Saccharophagus degradans 2-40: one gene and its partner. The protein of the gene in region 1 interacts with the protein of each later gene in a pairwise test. Links are inferred from orthologs where the notes say so. Each region holds a gene or a part of one and is shown in the gene's direction. Other genes may lie near its edges.

Region 1 (6,889 bases):
TTGAAATTCTAGAAGGGCGTGGTTGCGGCGAAAATGCCGATCACGTGTTCTTGAAGCTAGACCATTTGGGCGCAGACACGCTAAACGCTAAGTTGCCTGGTATTTTGGAGCTTTCGCGTACATTTGCGCATGTTGACCCAATTAAAGACCCAATCCCTGTAGTGCCTACTTGTCACTATATGATGGGTGGTATTCCAACTAACGTTCACGGCCAAGCGCTTACTCAAGATGCTAACGGCAATGATCAAGTGGTTGAAGGTTTGTACGCTTGTGGTGAAGTGGCTTGTGTATCTGTACACGGCGCTAACCGTTTGGGCGGTAACTCGTTGCTAGATCTTGTTGTATTTGGTCGTGCATCTGGGTTGTTTATCGAGAAATCTCTACGTGAAGGTATTGAGTTGCGCGACCCAAGTGCAACCGATATGGATGCAGCGATGTCTCGTTTGAACAAAGTAAATAACTCTACTGGCGGTGAGTCTGCGCCTGCGCTTCGCACAGAAATGCAGGGTATTATGCAGAACCACTTCGGTGTATTCCGTCGCGGCGACATGATGGAAGTAGGTATTGCTAAGTTGGCAGAAATGCGTGAGCGCATTGCTAACGTAGCGCTAGAAGATAAGAGCAACGCGTTTAACACTGCTCGTATTGAAGCGCTTGAGCTGCAAAACCTGTTTGAAGTTGCTGAAGCCACTGCAATTGCCGCAGAAGTTCGTAAAGAATCTCGCGGTGCGCACGCTCGTGATGATTTCCAAGAGCGTGATGATAAAGAATGGTTGTGTCACTCCATGTATTTCCCAGGGGAAAAACGTGTAGGCAAGCGCGCAGTTAACTTTTCGCCCAAAACGATGGAAGCCTTCGAGCCAAAAGCTCGTACTTACTAGGTTTTCGCCGGCATCGAATTGTATAGAGAGCAGAGAAAATGCTGAAAGTAGAAGTTTATCGCTACAACCCAGAAACAGACAAAGAGCCTTACATGAAGTCCTACGATGTGGACACGCAAGGCAAAGACTTGATGGTTCTGGATGTGCTTGAGTTATTGAAATCTCAAGATCCTAGCCTAGCTTACCGTCGCTCGTGCCGTGAAGGTGTGTGTGGGTCTGACGGTATGAACATTGCTGGTAAAAACGGCTTGGCGTGCATTACACCTCTGTCTGAGTGTGTAAAAAAGGGCAAGTTAGTATTGCGCCCATTGCCAGGCTTGCCAGTAGTGCGCGATTTGGTGGTAGACATGGCTCAGTTTTATGAGCAATACCGCAAAATTGAGCCTTATTTGCAAAACAACACGCCTGCACCCGCTATTGAGCGTTTGCAGTCGCCAGAAGATCGTGAAAAGTTAGATGGTTTATATGAGTGCATCTTGTGCGCTTGTTGCTCTACTAGCTGCCCATCTTTCTGGTGGAACCCAGATAAATTTATTGGCCCAGCTGGCTTGTTGCAGGCTTATCGCTTTTTGGCAGATAGCCGCGATACGGCTACCGACGACCGCTTGTCTAATTTGGATGACCCTTTCAGCGTATTCCGTTGTCATGGCATTCAAAATTGTGTGGACGTATGTCCAAAAGGCTTAAATCCAACGCGTGCAATTGGACATATTCGCAATATGCTCTTGCAGCGAGGTACCTAAGTCTGGACAATGCGCCAGTTACCCGCAAAAGCAAGTAAGACCTGAAAAACAGGCAATAAGCTACTAGCTTAGTAAATTATGTGGTGTGGCCGCCTCACAAGGGTGGCCAAAGTTAAATTAAGCCTCTGTCAAACTATTTTGTACAGGGGCGTCATTGCGAATAGCAGGGTTAAAGAGCGGCAATAAAATACTTGTTGGTATTTTGTGCTGTTCCGAAACATGCCCTGTCATACGGTGGGCGAAATGCAAGAAAGTATCATGGAGTTATTGTGGAAAACCTCGCATCTATCTGGAGGTAACGCCGCATATGTAGAAGATCAGTACGAATCCTATCTGTCAGACCCTCATTCCGTTTCGGAAGAGTGGCGCGACTACTTCGATAAGTTACCCCGTGTTAACGGCAGCGCTAGCGAAGATGTAAACCATTCCGAAATCATTAAGTATTTCGAGCTGCTCGGTAAAAACCGCGCGCGTCCAATAATTGTGCCCGGTGCTGGTAGTGGCGATATTGCCCACGAGCGCAAGCAGGTAGAAGTTGTTCAGTTGGTAAATGCCTACCGCTTAAGCGGTCATCAAAAAGCCAATATCGATCCGCTAAATCTACGCGCAGTTAAAAACCCTGTTGATTTAGACTTGGGCTTTCACCGCTTGAATACAGCCGATTTAGATTCTGTATTCCAAACCGGTGACCTCGCATTTGGCTACAAAGAAGCCAAGCTGAAAGACATCATTGCAGACCTAGAAAAAACTTACTGCGGCAACATTGGCGCAGAAGTTATGCACATTACTAACTACGAAGAGCGTCGCTGGTTGTTAAACCGCTTAGAGCGTTCGCGTTCTCAGCCAGATTTCGGCCCTAAAGCTAAGCGCAATATCTTGCGTCGTTTGACTGCAGCCGAAGGCTTAGAGCGTCATTTAGATAGCAAATACCCAGGTACAAAGCGCTTTGGTTTGGAAGGGGGCGAAAGCTTCATTCCATTGCTTGATGCGTTAATTCGTCGTGTTGGCGAATACGGTGCCAAAGAAATGGTATTGGGTATGGCTCACCGTGGCCGCTTAAATGCGCTGGTGAACATTCTTGGTAAAAACCCATCTGATTTGTTTGATGAGTTTGAAGGTAAGAAGCTAGTAGATACCTCTGGTGACGTTAAGTATCACCAAGGTTTCTCGTCAAACGTAATGACTCCTGGTGGCGAAATGCACCTTGCGTTGGCGTTTAACCCATCTCACTTGGAAATTGTATCTCCAGTGGTTGAGGGGTCTGTACGTGCACGTCAAGATCGCCGCGGCGACAAAGACGGCCACACCGTAGTGCCTGTTGTAGTACATGGTGATGCTGCGTTTGCTGGTCAGGGCGTTGTGATGGAAACATTCCAAATGTCACAAACCCGCGCATACAAAACTGGCGGTACTGTGCACTTGGTAATTAACAACCAAGTAGGTTTCACTACTAGCCGTGCAGACGACGCACGCTCTACAGCTTACTGTACCGACGTGGCAAAAATGATCGAAACACCGATCTTCCACGTTAACGGTGACGACCCAGAAGCGGTTGTTTACGTTACTCAATTGGCAGCAGATTACCGCAACGAATTTAAGAAAGATGTGGTTATTGATTTGGTTTGTTATCGCCGTCGTGGCCACAACGAAACCGATGAGCCTTCATCTACTCAGCCGTTAATGTACAAGGCTATTCGTTCGCACAAAACTACTCGCACTGTGTATGCAGAGCAGCTTGTTAACGCTGGTGTGGTTACTCAAGACGAAGCGGACCAGATGACTAACGATTATCGTGCTGCTTTGGATAGAGGCGAGCACGTAGCGCGTGGTTTGGTAAGCGAGCCGGATTCTTCGCTGTTTGTAAACTGGTCGCCTTATATTGGTCACGACTGGAATACACCTGCAGATACTACGTATCCAATCAAAGAATTGCAGTCGTTGGCAGAGCAAACTAGCCATGTGCCAGATGGTGTTCAGGTACAGCGTCAGGTAGCGAAAATCTACGACGACCGTCGCAAAATGGCGGGCGGTGCCTTGCCAATTAACTGGGGCATGGCCGAAACTCTGGCTTACGCTACCTTGTTGAAAGAAGGCCATAAAATTCGTTTAACGGGGCAAGATGTTGGTCGTGGTACTTTCTCGCATCGCCATGCTGTTGTGCATAACCAAAAAACTGGTGAAGCTTACATTCCGTTAGCGAATATTTCAGAAGATCAAGCGCCGTTAGATATTTACGATTCGTTATTATCTGAAGAAGCGGTGCTGGCGTTCGAATACGGTTACGCGACTACTTCGCCAAAAGGTTTGGTTATTTGGGAGGCTCAGTTCGGTGATTTCGCCAACGGCGCTCAAGTTGTTATTGACCAATTTATTACAAGTGGCGAGCACAAGTGGCAGCGTTTGTGTGGCTTAACTATGCTATTGCCACATGGTTACGAAGGGCAGGGGCCAGAGCACTCTTCAGCACGTTTAGAGCGCTTTATGCAATTGTGTGCAGAGCACAACATTCAAGTGTGTATCCCTACCACGCCTGCGCAGGTTTATCACATGATCCGCCGTCAGGCTATTCGCCCAATGCGCAGACCACTTGTTGTGATGAGCCCGAAATGGATTCTTCGTCACAAGTTGGCAACGTCTACGTTAGAAGAGCTAGCTGAAGGTAGCTTTAAAACAGTAATTGGCGATGACGTTGTTAAGCCAGAAGAAGCCAAACGTGTAATTTTGTGTAGCGGTAAGGTTTATTACCATCTTTTCGAGGCTCGCGAAGAGCGTGAAGAGAAAGACGTTGCATTAATTCGCATTGAGCAACTTTACCCATTCCCCGAAGAGGCGCTGCGCGTTGAGCTAGCAAAATACCCTGGTTTGGTGGATGTAGTGTGGTGTCAGGAAGAGCCGCAAAACCAAGGCGCTTGGTACTCTAGCCAGCACCGCATGCGCAGAGTTGTAGAACGAGTTAACGAAGACGCAGAGTTGCGTTACGTTGGTCGGGCATCTTCTTCTGCACCTGCAGCGGGTTACATGAGCACCCACTTGGAAGAACAGAATAAGTTCATCAACGCGGCATTGGACACTTCCGTTTAAGTCGCACTTAATAGCACTACTTGTTAAACGAGCCTTAACCAAAGGACACAGTTGGAATGACCATAGAAATTAAAGCACCCACTTTTCCGGAGTCTGTTCAAGACGGTACTGTGGCAACTTGGCACAAGCAGCCAGGTGAAGCCTGTTCACGTGATGAGCTTATTGTTGATATTGAAACTGATAAGGTGGTGCTCGAAGTAGTTGCACCGGCTGACGGTTCTATCGCTGAAATCATTAAAGGTGAAGGCGAAATTATTTTAAGCGGTGAAGTTATCGCTAAATTCGTAGCTGGCGCTGCAGGTTCTGCGCCTGCTCCAGCTGCTGCCGAAGCCGCTCCAGCTGCTAGCGAAGCATCTGAAGACGTTATTGCTGCACCTGCTGCGCGTAAACTCGCTGCAGAAAAGGGCATCGATTTAGCGTTAGTGAAGGGCACTGGTAAAGATGGCCGTATCACTAAAGAAGACGTAGCTGGTTACAAGCCTGCCGCTGCTGCAGCACCTGCACCAGCTGCCGCGCCAAAAGCTGCTGCTCCTGCATCTACCGGCGCTGTAGCGCCAACTGGTTTGCGTGAAGAAAAGCGTGTACCAATGACTCGTTTGCGTGCACGTATTGCAGAGCGTTTGTTGGATGCCAATAACAATACCGCAATGTTGACTACGTTTAACGAAGTGAATATGGCGCCTGTTATGAATCTGCGTAAACAATACAAAGATTTGTTTGAGAAAACCCACAACGGTTCACGTTTAGGCTTCATGGGCTTTTTCGTAAAAGCTGCTGTTGAAGCATTGCGTCGTTTCCCTGCTGTTAACGCATCAATCGACGGTAACGACATGGTTTACCACGGTTATCAAGATGTGGGTTGTGCAGTGTCTACCGATAAAGGTTTGGTTGTACCTGTTTTGCGCAACGCAGAAAACTTGAGCATTGCTGAAATCGAAAACGGTATTCGCGATTTCGGTTTGCGTGCTCGCGATGGTAAGTTGGGTATTGAAGAAATGACCGGTGGTACTTTCACTATTACTAACGGTGGTGTTTTCGGTTCTTTACTTTCAACGCCTATCTTGAACCCACCACAAGCGGCAATTTTGGGTATGCACAAAATCCAAGAGCGCCCAATGGCTGTTAACGGTGAAGTGAAAGTGTTGCCAATGATGTACTTGGCGCTTTCTTACGATCACCGGATCATTGACGGTAAAGAAGCGGTTCAGTTCTTGGTTACCATTAAGGACCTGCTAGAAGACCCTGCACGTATGTTGTTAGAGGTTTAAGCAAAATGCGACACGCTTTAGGGCGTGTCGCATAGCGTTAACATTCGACCATTAGTGTTAATAACACTCAAATCAAAAGTTTTGTATTTTCGGGGTTTATCCTATGTCCAACAAATATGACGTTATCGTTATTGGTTCTGGTCCTGCGGGCTACGTGGCAGCTATTCGCTGTGCGCAATTGGGTTTGAAAACAGCCTGTATTGAAAAATGGAAAGATAAAGACGGCAAGGGTGTGAACGGCGGTACTTGTCTAAACGTAGGTTGTATACCTTCAAAAGCGTTGTTGGATAGCTCTCATCGCTACGAAGATGCGCACAAAGGTTTTGCATCTCACGGTATTAAAGCGCCTAACGTTGAAATTGACGTGCCTTCAATGATTGCACGTAAAGATAAAATTGTTAAGCAGATGTCTGGCGGTATTACTGGTTTGTTCCAAGCTAACAAAGTTACTTCTTTGTACGGAACAGGTAAATTACTTGCTGGCCGCAAAGTGCAATACGTTGCATTAGACGGTAAAGAAGAAGTGTTAGAAGCAGAGAACGTAATTCTTGCTTCTGGTTCTATCCCTGTAAACATTCCTGTTGCACCAGCAGATGGCGATGTAATTGTTGATTCAACTGGCGCATTGGAATTCCAAGCTGTACCTGAGCGTTTAGGTGTAATTGGTGCTGGTGTAATTGGTCTTGAGCTAGGTAGTGTTTGGGGTCGTTTGGGCTCTAAAGTGGTTTGTTTAGAAGCCATGGATAGTTTCTTGGCTATGATGGATCAGCAGATTGCTACCGAAGCGAAGAAAATTTTGGTTAAACAAGGTTTAGATATCCGTCTAAGCTGTCGTGTAACTGGCACCGAAGTTGTAGAAGCTAAGGGCAAAAAAGAAGTTATCGTTACTTACACCGATAAAGACGGCAACGAAGCG
Region 2 (6,470 bases), 600 kb from region 1 along the record:
CAGCGCTGCCTGCGCTTCGTCAAAAGTTTGCTTAAATACCGAACCTTCTTGATAAAAGTCCGCAAGCATACCCACTTTTTGCGACCCCTGACCGGGAAAAACGAAAGCAAGATTTGCCGTAGTGCTCATAGTTCTTTGCCTAATTTTCTAAGTTAAATGTATTTTTTAAGGTAATTGGAACTACACCCAATTATTTAGTTTCTAGCCCTGCACCTAGCATTGCCGCTAAGCTGGCTTGAATTTTTAATGGAATACCGGCGCTCGCCTGCTCCAAAGCGACATATAATGCCTGCTCAAACCCTTCGGCGTCTGCCCCACCGTGGCTTTTGATGACAACCCCCTTCAGCCCTAAAAGCGCTGCGCCATTGTATTTGGCGGGTCGAAACTGCTCTGCCCACGGCTTTAAAACGGGCTTTGCCAACCAGGCAAGCAACCTTGAGCGCACACCGCGACCTATTCTGCTGCGCAAGTCACCAAAAACAAATTTGGCTACACCTTCGCTTACTTTTAGCGCTACATTGCCGATAAACCCGTCGCAAACAACTACATCTACTTCGCCACTGTAGAGAGAATCGCCCTCTACAAACCCGCGAAAGTGCATATCTGCGCAGTCGCCCATCAACTGGGCCGTGTCCTGAATGATGTCATTACCCTTGGTAAGCTCAGACCCCACATTTAGCAGCGCTACGGTGGGCTCACTCTTGCCGTAAACCCGCGCCAACCCTTGCCCCATAAGGCCAAATTGAAAAAGCTGTTGCGGCGAGCACTCTAAATTCGCGCCCAAATCTAACAACACGCTACTACCGCGGGCGGTGGGTATTTGCTTGGCAATTGCAGGGCGATCTATACCCGCTATGGTTTTTAATAAATGGCAACCAATTGCCATTAGTGCGCCTGTGTTGCCGCCGCTTACGCAAGCTTGCGCTTCGCCATCTGCTACTAGCTGCAGTGCGCGCCACATGGAGGAGTTTTTTTTATGGCGTAGTGCATGGCTGGGCTTATCGGCCATATCAACAACTTGATCGGCGTGAAGTACATGGAGCCGGGATAGATCTGCTTGCGGGGGGATACACGAAGAAACGGCCGCCTTATCGCCAACTAATGTTATGCGAACATTAGAATGCTTAGCGATAAAAGATGCGGCCGCTTCAACGCAAAGACGGGGACCAAAATCCCCGCCCATTGCGTCAACTGAGAGATGAATCTCTTCTGACAAGACTACTCGTCGTCAGCAACGTCAACCACTTTACGACCTTTGTAAAAGCCGTCAGGGGTAACGTGGTGGCGAAGGTGCTTCTCACCAGTAGTTGAATCGACAGACAAAGTCTTGCCAGTTAAAGCATCGTGTGAACGACGCATGCCACGTCTAGAGCGGGTTTTTCTGTTCTGTTGAACGGCCATGGGTATACTCCTGAGTAAAACCGAGCGACCAAGGAATTAGTCCTGGTTCGAGTCGGACTTGCTTTTTAATGCTGCTAATACCAGAAAAGGGTTCTCACTCTTCTCAGGCTGCTTAACTTCCTCACCAACGCTTAACAAACTCGCGTCGATGCAATCTTCATCGTGAAATGCCACTACCGGTAAAGCGAGTAGCACTTCCTCTTCCAATATTGCGTGTAAATCTTCGGGGTCTTCACCCACTATCCAAGGCTCAATATAGCCTGGAAGCTTTTTGGCTTGATCTTCATCCCACACCATGGCGAGATTCACTTCCACATCAAGCTTGTAATCCACCGGCTGTAAACAGCGCTGGCAAACTAGCTTCAGATCACCTTGTATAGAGCCGCGCATTGTTCTGCGTCGCTGATCTTCAATGTCAAACTGCAACTTAGCGTTAACACTTTCACACGAAGCTATGGCTTCCATTACTCGAGGCATATCCTCTGGCAACATGTCGCCATCGAATGAACCGCCCTTCTGAGCCAACTTTCGAGGTTCTATATACTGCGGTAGCCGCATTTGGGGTGCACCCTCCGAAATAAGCGCGCAATAATAGGGAGTTCCGCCATAGCTGTCAAAGAAAACATTGAATTTAAAGGGCTTTTCGCCTCAAAATGGCGTTTTTTTCTTGCACTGAGCCTATAAATGCCGTCACGCACCTCTGCAAACCTCATTTTGGCCTCCCAATCGGCCTACCGCCAAGCGCAATTGCGACAACTGGGGCTGCCATTTACAACTGCAGCTGCATATATAAATGAAGAAGTATTAACGGGCGAAAATGCCCAGCAAACTGCCGTTCGCTTAGCTAAAACCAAAACCTTGAAAATAGCCAAAGAACACGCCAATGACTACATCATAGGCTGCGACCAAACAGCGGGCCTAGACGACATAATACTGGGCAAACCGGGCACAGAAGAAAACGCATTCAACCAACTTATGCAATGCCAAGCCCGCACTGTAACCTTTTACTCTGCACTTTGTGTGTATTCGCCCGAAAATAAGCAATTAATACAACACTGCACCCAAACCAAGGTTAGCTTCCGCGAGCTAAACGAATCGCAAATACGCAGTTACATTCAAAGGGAAAGCCCTTTAGACTGCGCCGGCAGCTTTAAATGCGAAGGCTTAGGCATTAGCCTGTTTGAGTCCATTCAAAGCGACGACCCCAGTGCCCTTATCGGTTTACCGCTAATCGCGCTGTGCACAGCATTACAACACACACCTTTTCAGCCAATTTAGTCCATTAGCGGCCAATAAGTATCTATGATCAAGCTAGAAAACGTAAGCTTACAGCGCGGCACCAAGTTTTTACTTGAGGAAGCCTCGCTCACTATCCACCCCGGCCAAAAGTGGGGAATTATTGGCAGCAATGGCTGCGGTAAATCCACCCTATTCCAAATGCTTACCGGCAAGCTCGCCGAAGATGCAGGCAGCCTGAGCATTCCGTCGGACTGGCGCATTGCACATATGGCGCAAGAAGTTTCTGCAGTAAAGCGCTGCGCAGAAGACTACGTATTAGACGGCGATAAAATTTTGCGCCGCATAGAAAACGATATTGCCAACGCACAAGCAAAAGATGACGGCGAGGCACTGGCTAAAGGGTTTGCCGAGCTGGAACAAGTAGACGGCTACACCGCGCAAGCGCGCGCGCAGCGATTATTGGCAGGCCTTGGCTTTAAACCCGCTGATGGCAAGCGCGACGTTAGCGACTTTTCGGGTGGCTGGCGCATTCGCTTAAACCTTGCTCAAGCACTTATGTGCCCATCAGATTTATTACTGCTAGACGAACCAACCAACCACTTAGATTTAGATGCAACATTGTGGCTAGAAAATTGGCTTAAGCAGTATTCCGGCACACTCATTATTATTTCGCACGATAGAGACTTTTTAGATAACGTTATTGGCAACATAGTGAGCTTCGAAAACTGCAAACTTGTCAGTTACACGGGCGGCTATTCAGATTACGAAATTCAACGCGCCGAACGTCTTGCCCAACAAGCTATTGCTTTTAGCAAACAACAAGAACGTATTGCAGAGATAGAACAATTTGTTAATCGCTTTCGCGCCAAAGCCACCAAAGCAAGGCAAGCACAGAGCCGACTAAAAGAGTTGGACCGAATGGAAAAGATTGCGCCCGCGCATGTGGATTCGCCCTTTGACTTTCGCTTCCCCAAACCAGAAAAGCTTCCACAAGTGCTTATTACTTTGAGTGAAGCCGCTATTGGCTACAGTGCAGACGCCCCCATTGCCGACAAAATTGAGTTTGGCGTTTTAGGCTCTTCACGCATCGGCCTGCTTGGCCACAATGGCGCGGGTAAAACCACGCTAATTAAAACCCTTTCAAATATGATTCCGCTTGTTGGCGGTCAACGCAGCGAAGGCCAGCATTTGCGCATTGGCTATTTCGCCCAGCACCAGCTCGAATCTCTCGACACCAAGGGCACACCACTACTGCACCTTCGCCGGCTAACTCCGAAAGAAACCGAACAAAAAATGCGAGACTTTTTGGGTAGCTTTGGTTTTCACGGCGACAAAGCATTAGATACAGTAGGCAATTTTTCTGGCGGCGAAAAAGCTCGCCTCGCACTAGCCATTATCGCTTGGCAAAAACCCAATTTATTACTGCTGGATGAGCCAACAAACCACTTAGACTTAGAAATGCGACACGCTCTTACCGTTGCGTTACAAGCTTTTGAAGGCGCTGTGATTATCGTATCGCACGATAGGCATTTATTGCGCTCAACCGTAGAAGAATTTGTATTAGTGGATAACGGCAAGGTTGCCGAATTTGATGGCGACCTAGAAGATTATCGCAACTGGCTTAGCAACGAAAACAAAGAAAGCAAAGAGGCCGAAGCCGAGGCAAGCAATAAAAACGAACCCAATAAAGCCGACAAAAAACAATTGCGCCAAAATGCCGCTGCGTTAAGGGACAAACTAAAACCCTACACCAACGCCATTAAGAAGCTTGAAAAGCAAATGGAAACGCTACAAGAAAAACTCGCCAAGCTAGAAGAAGAGCTAGCCGACCCAGAACTCTACCAAACGGGCGGCGATAAACTTAAAACACTGTTAAAACAGCAAGGCGAACTGCGATCGCAGCTCGCCGAAACAGAAGAAGAATGGTTTATTAAAAGTGATGAACTAGAAGCACTTAACGCAGAGGTGCAATAGAGTTATCAACACCAACGGAGCGGGCAATACCCTCACCGACAGACACACCAAAGCTATTCATTAATTCTTGCAATGGCGATTTACGGCGGGTGTAATCAACCAGTTTTTCATGTTTGATTACATCTCGCGCCACGTCGCGAGCACTGCCCAAGCCATCAATCAACCCCATTTCTAACGCGCGCTCGCCATTCCATATTAAGCCGCTAAAAACGGTATCATTATCTTTTAATCGGTCGCCGCGCCCTGCTTTTACCGCATCCATAAACTGCACATGCACTTCTGCGAGCACGCCTTCCCAAAACTCTTCATGCTGTTCATTGGCTGGGGAAAACGGATCGAGAAACGCTTTATTTTCGCCGGAGGTATATACCCTGCGCTCTACGCCAAGCTTCTCCATGGTGCCAGTAAAGCCAAAGCCGGAGGCAATTACACCAATAGACCCCACCAAACTAGAACGGTTGGCATAAATCTCATCCGCGGCAGCAGAAATATAGTACGCACCCGAGGCGCCAATATCTTCTATTACCGCATACACTTTTTTATCTGGGTATTCTTTTTTAAGGCGCATAATTTCGTCGTACACATACGCCGACTGCACAGGGCTACCACCAGGGGAATTTACAGCTAGCACAATAGCTTTTGCATGCTCATTTTCAAACGCTGCTCTTAGCGCCGCATTTATTCTGGGGGCAGACGCTTCTTTATCGCCCGCAATAGCACCGCGCACCATTACTACTGCCGTGTGATCTTCTGTCACATTCACCACCCCCGATTGCTGTGCGCCTGCCACAAACAACATTAAAACAACAAACAAATACGCGAATGTAAGCGTTTTAAATACTATACCCCAACGACGCGCCTTTTTTTGCTCTGCAAACGCATCTACAACCACCGCCTCTAAAAGCTTAAAATCGCGGTGCTCATCATTTGGGTCTACGCCTGTGGTGCTGGGCCTGTTTCTAAATAGCATTAATTTACTTCCCCTCAAAATTCCAATTTAAAATTTGCTCAAACTCATCCACACATAACTGCGGCTCGTATTTCAGCATTCTATCCAAGCTGTGCGCCCCGTAACTTACGGCTATTTTGGGCATGTTTATTTGGTACGCCATCGACATATCGTATTCGGTATCGCCAATCATGACCGCTTTATCAACGGGCACATCGAACTCTACTAGCAGCTCCTGCAGCATGCGTGGGTTTGGCTTAGAACAGGTTTCATCTGCGCAGCGACTTGCATGAAAATAATCTTCCAACCCCAAGTTCGACAATACGCGGTTTAAGCCTTTGCGGCTTTTACCCGTTGCCACAGCAATTTTACTGCCCTTTTCGTGCAGTGCATCTAAAGTTTCCATAACACGCGGGAAAAACGCCGAAGGCGTGACATCCGCTTGGGCAAAGTGGCGCGAGTAAGCAAGCTTAATGGCCTCTCTACTTGCGTCGCTTTCGTGCGGATACAAAACACGTAGCGCCTCGGGCAAACCCAGGCCGATTATGTTTTTTATTTGCTCGTTACTTAAAACGGGCAACCCCACTTCCTGTGCGGCCAATTGCATGCACTTACATATTTTCGCCGTCGAATCACTAATTGTGCCGTCCCAATCAAAAATGTATAACACGCTTCCCCCAAGGTAATTCAATTACCCTATGCCTTCTATCTATACGCTCTATTCAACACTGCCTGCTTGATTAAAATGACCATCAAAAGCAGCAACTACACTTTGCAACTCGGCAGGCAGTGGGACTTCTATGTTCACCTGCTCACCATCGGCGTTTTTAAAGCTTAGTCCCGCGGCATGCAAAAACAATCGATTAACACCAAGCTTCTTCACCGAAAGGTCAAACACTTCGTTACC

Evidence for each region.
Region 2: the proteins of SDE_RS11050 (region 1) and SDE_RS08510 interact in binary tests that used the Escherichia coli proteins (3 or more experiments, as listed by UniProt). The link is inferred for Saccharophagus degradans 2-40 from one-to-one orthologs.

What each region holds. Positions count from the first base shown.
Region 1 is NC_007912.1:2,688,541-2,695,429, reverse strand. What follows is about bases 1,522-4,905. They hold SDE_RS11050 (2-oxoglutarate dehydrogenase E1 component), read left to right. Parts: upstream 1,522-1,867; coding sequence 1,868-4,705; downstream 4,706-4,905. Other genes in these bases: odhB (2-oxoglutarate dehydrogenase complex dihydrolipoyllysine-residue succinyltransferase), read left to right, coding at 4,762-4,905; SDE_RS11055 (succinate dehydrogenase iron-sulfur subunit), read left to right, coding at 1,522-1,624. Outside these bases: sdhA (succinate dehydrogenase flavoprotein subunit), read left to right, coding at 1-881; more of SDE_RS11055, read left to right, coding at 920-1,521; more of odhB, read left to right, coding at 4,906-5,973; lpdA (dihydrolipoyl dehydrogenase), read left to right, coding at 6,077-6,889. UniProt on the Escherichia coli protein: E1 component of the 2-oxoglutarate dehydrogenase (OGDH) complex which catalyzes the decarboxylation of 2-oxoglutarate, the first step in the conversion of 2-oxoglutarate to succinyl-CoA and CO(2).
Region 2 is NC_007912.1:2,085,582-2,092,051, reverse strand. What follows is about bases 2,194-5,158. They hold SDE_RS08510 (ATP-binding cassette domain-containing protein), read left to right. Parts: upstream 2,194-2,703; coding sequence 2,704-4,614; downstream 4,615-5,158. Other genes in these bases: SDE_RS08505 (S49 family peptidase), read right to left, coding at 4,595-5,158; SDE_RS08515 (Maf family protein), read left to right, coding at 2,194-2,679. In the rest of the region: fabD (ACP S-malonyltransferase), read right to left, coding at 1-129; phosphate acyltransferase PlsX, read right to left, coding at 191-1,216; rpmF (50S ribosomal protein L32), read right to left, coding at 1,219-1,401; SDE_RS08520 (YceD family protein), read right to left, coding at 1,438-1,959; more of SDE_RS08515, read left to right, coding at 2,086-2,193; more of SDE_RS08505, read right to left, coding at 5,159-5,584; SDE_RS08500 (HAD family hydrolase), read right to left, coding at 5,589-6,233; 23S rRNA pseudouridine(955/2504/2580) synthase RluC, read right to left, coding at 6,282-6,470. UniProt on the Escherichia coli protein: Genetic data indicate it may be involved in ribosome assembly or function.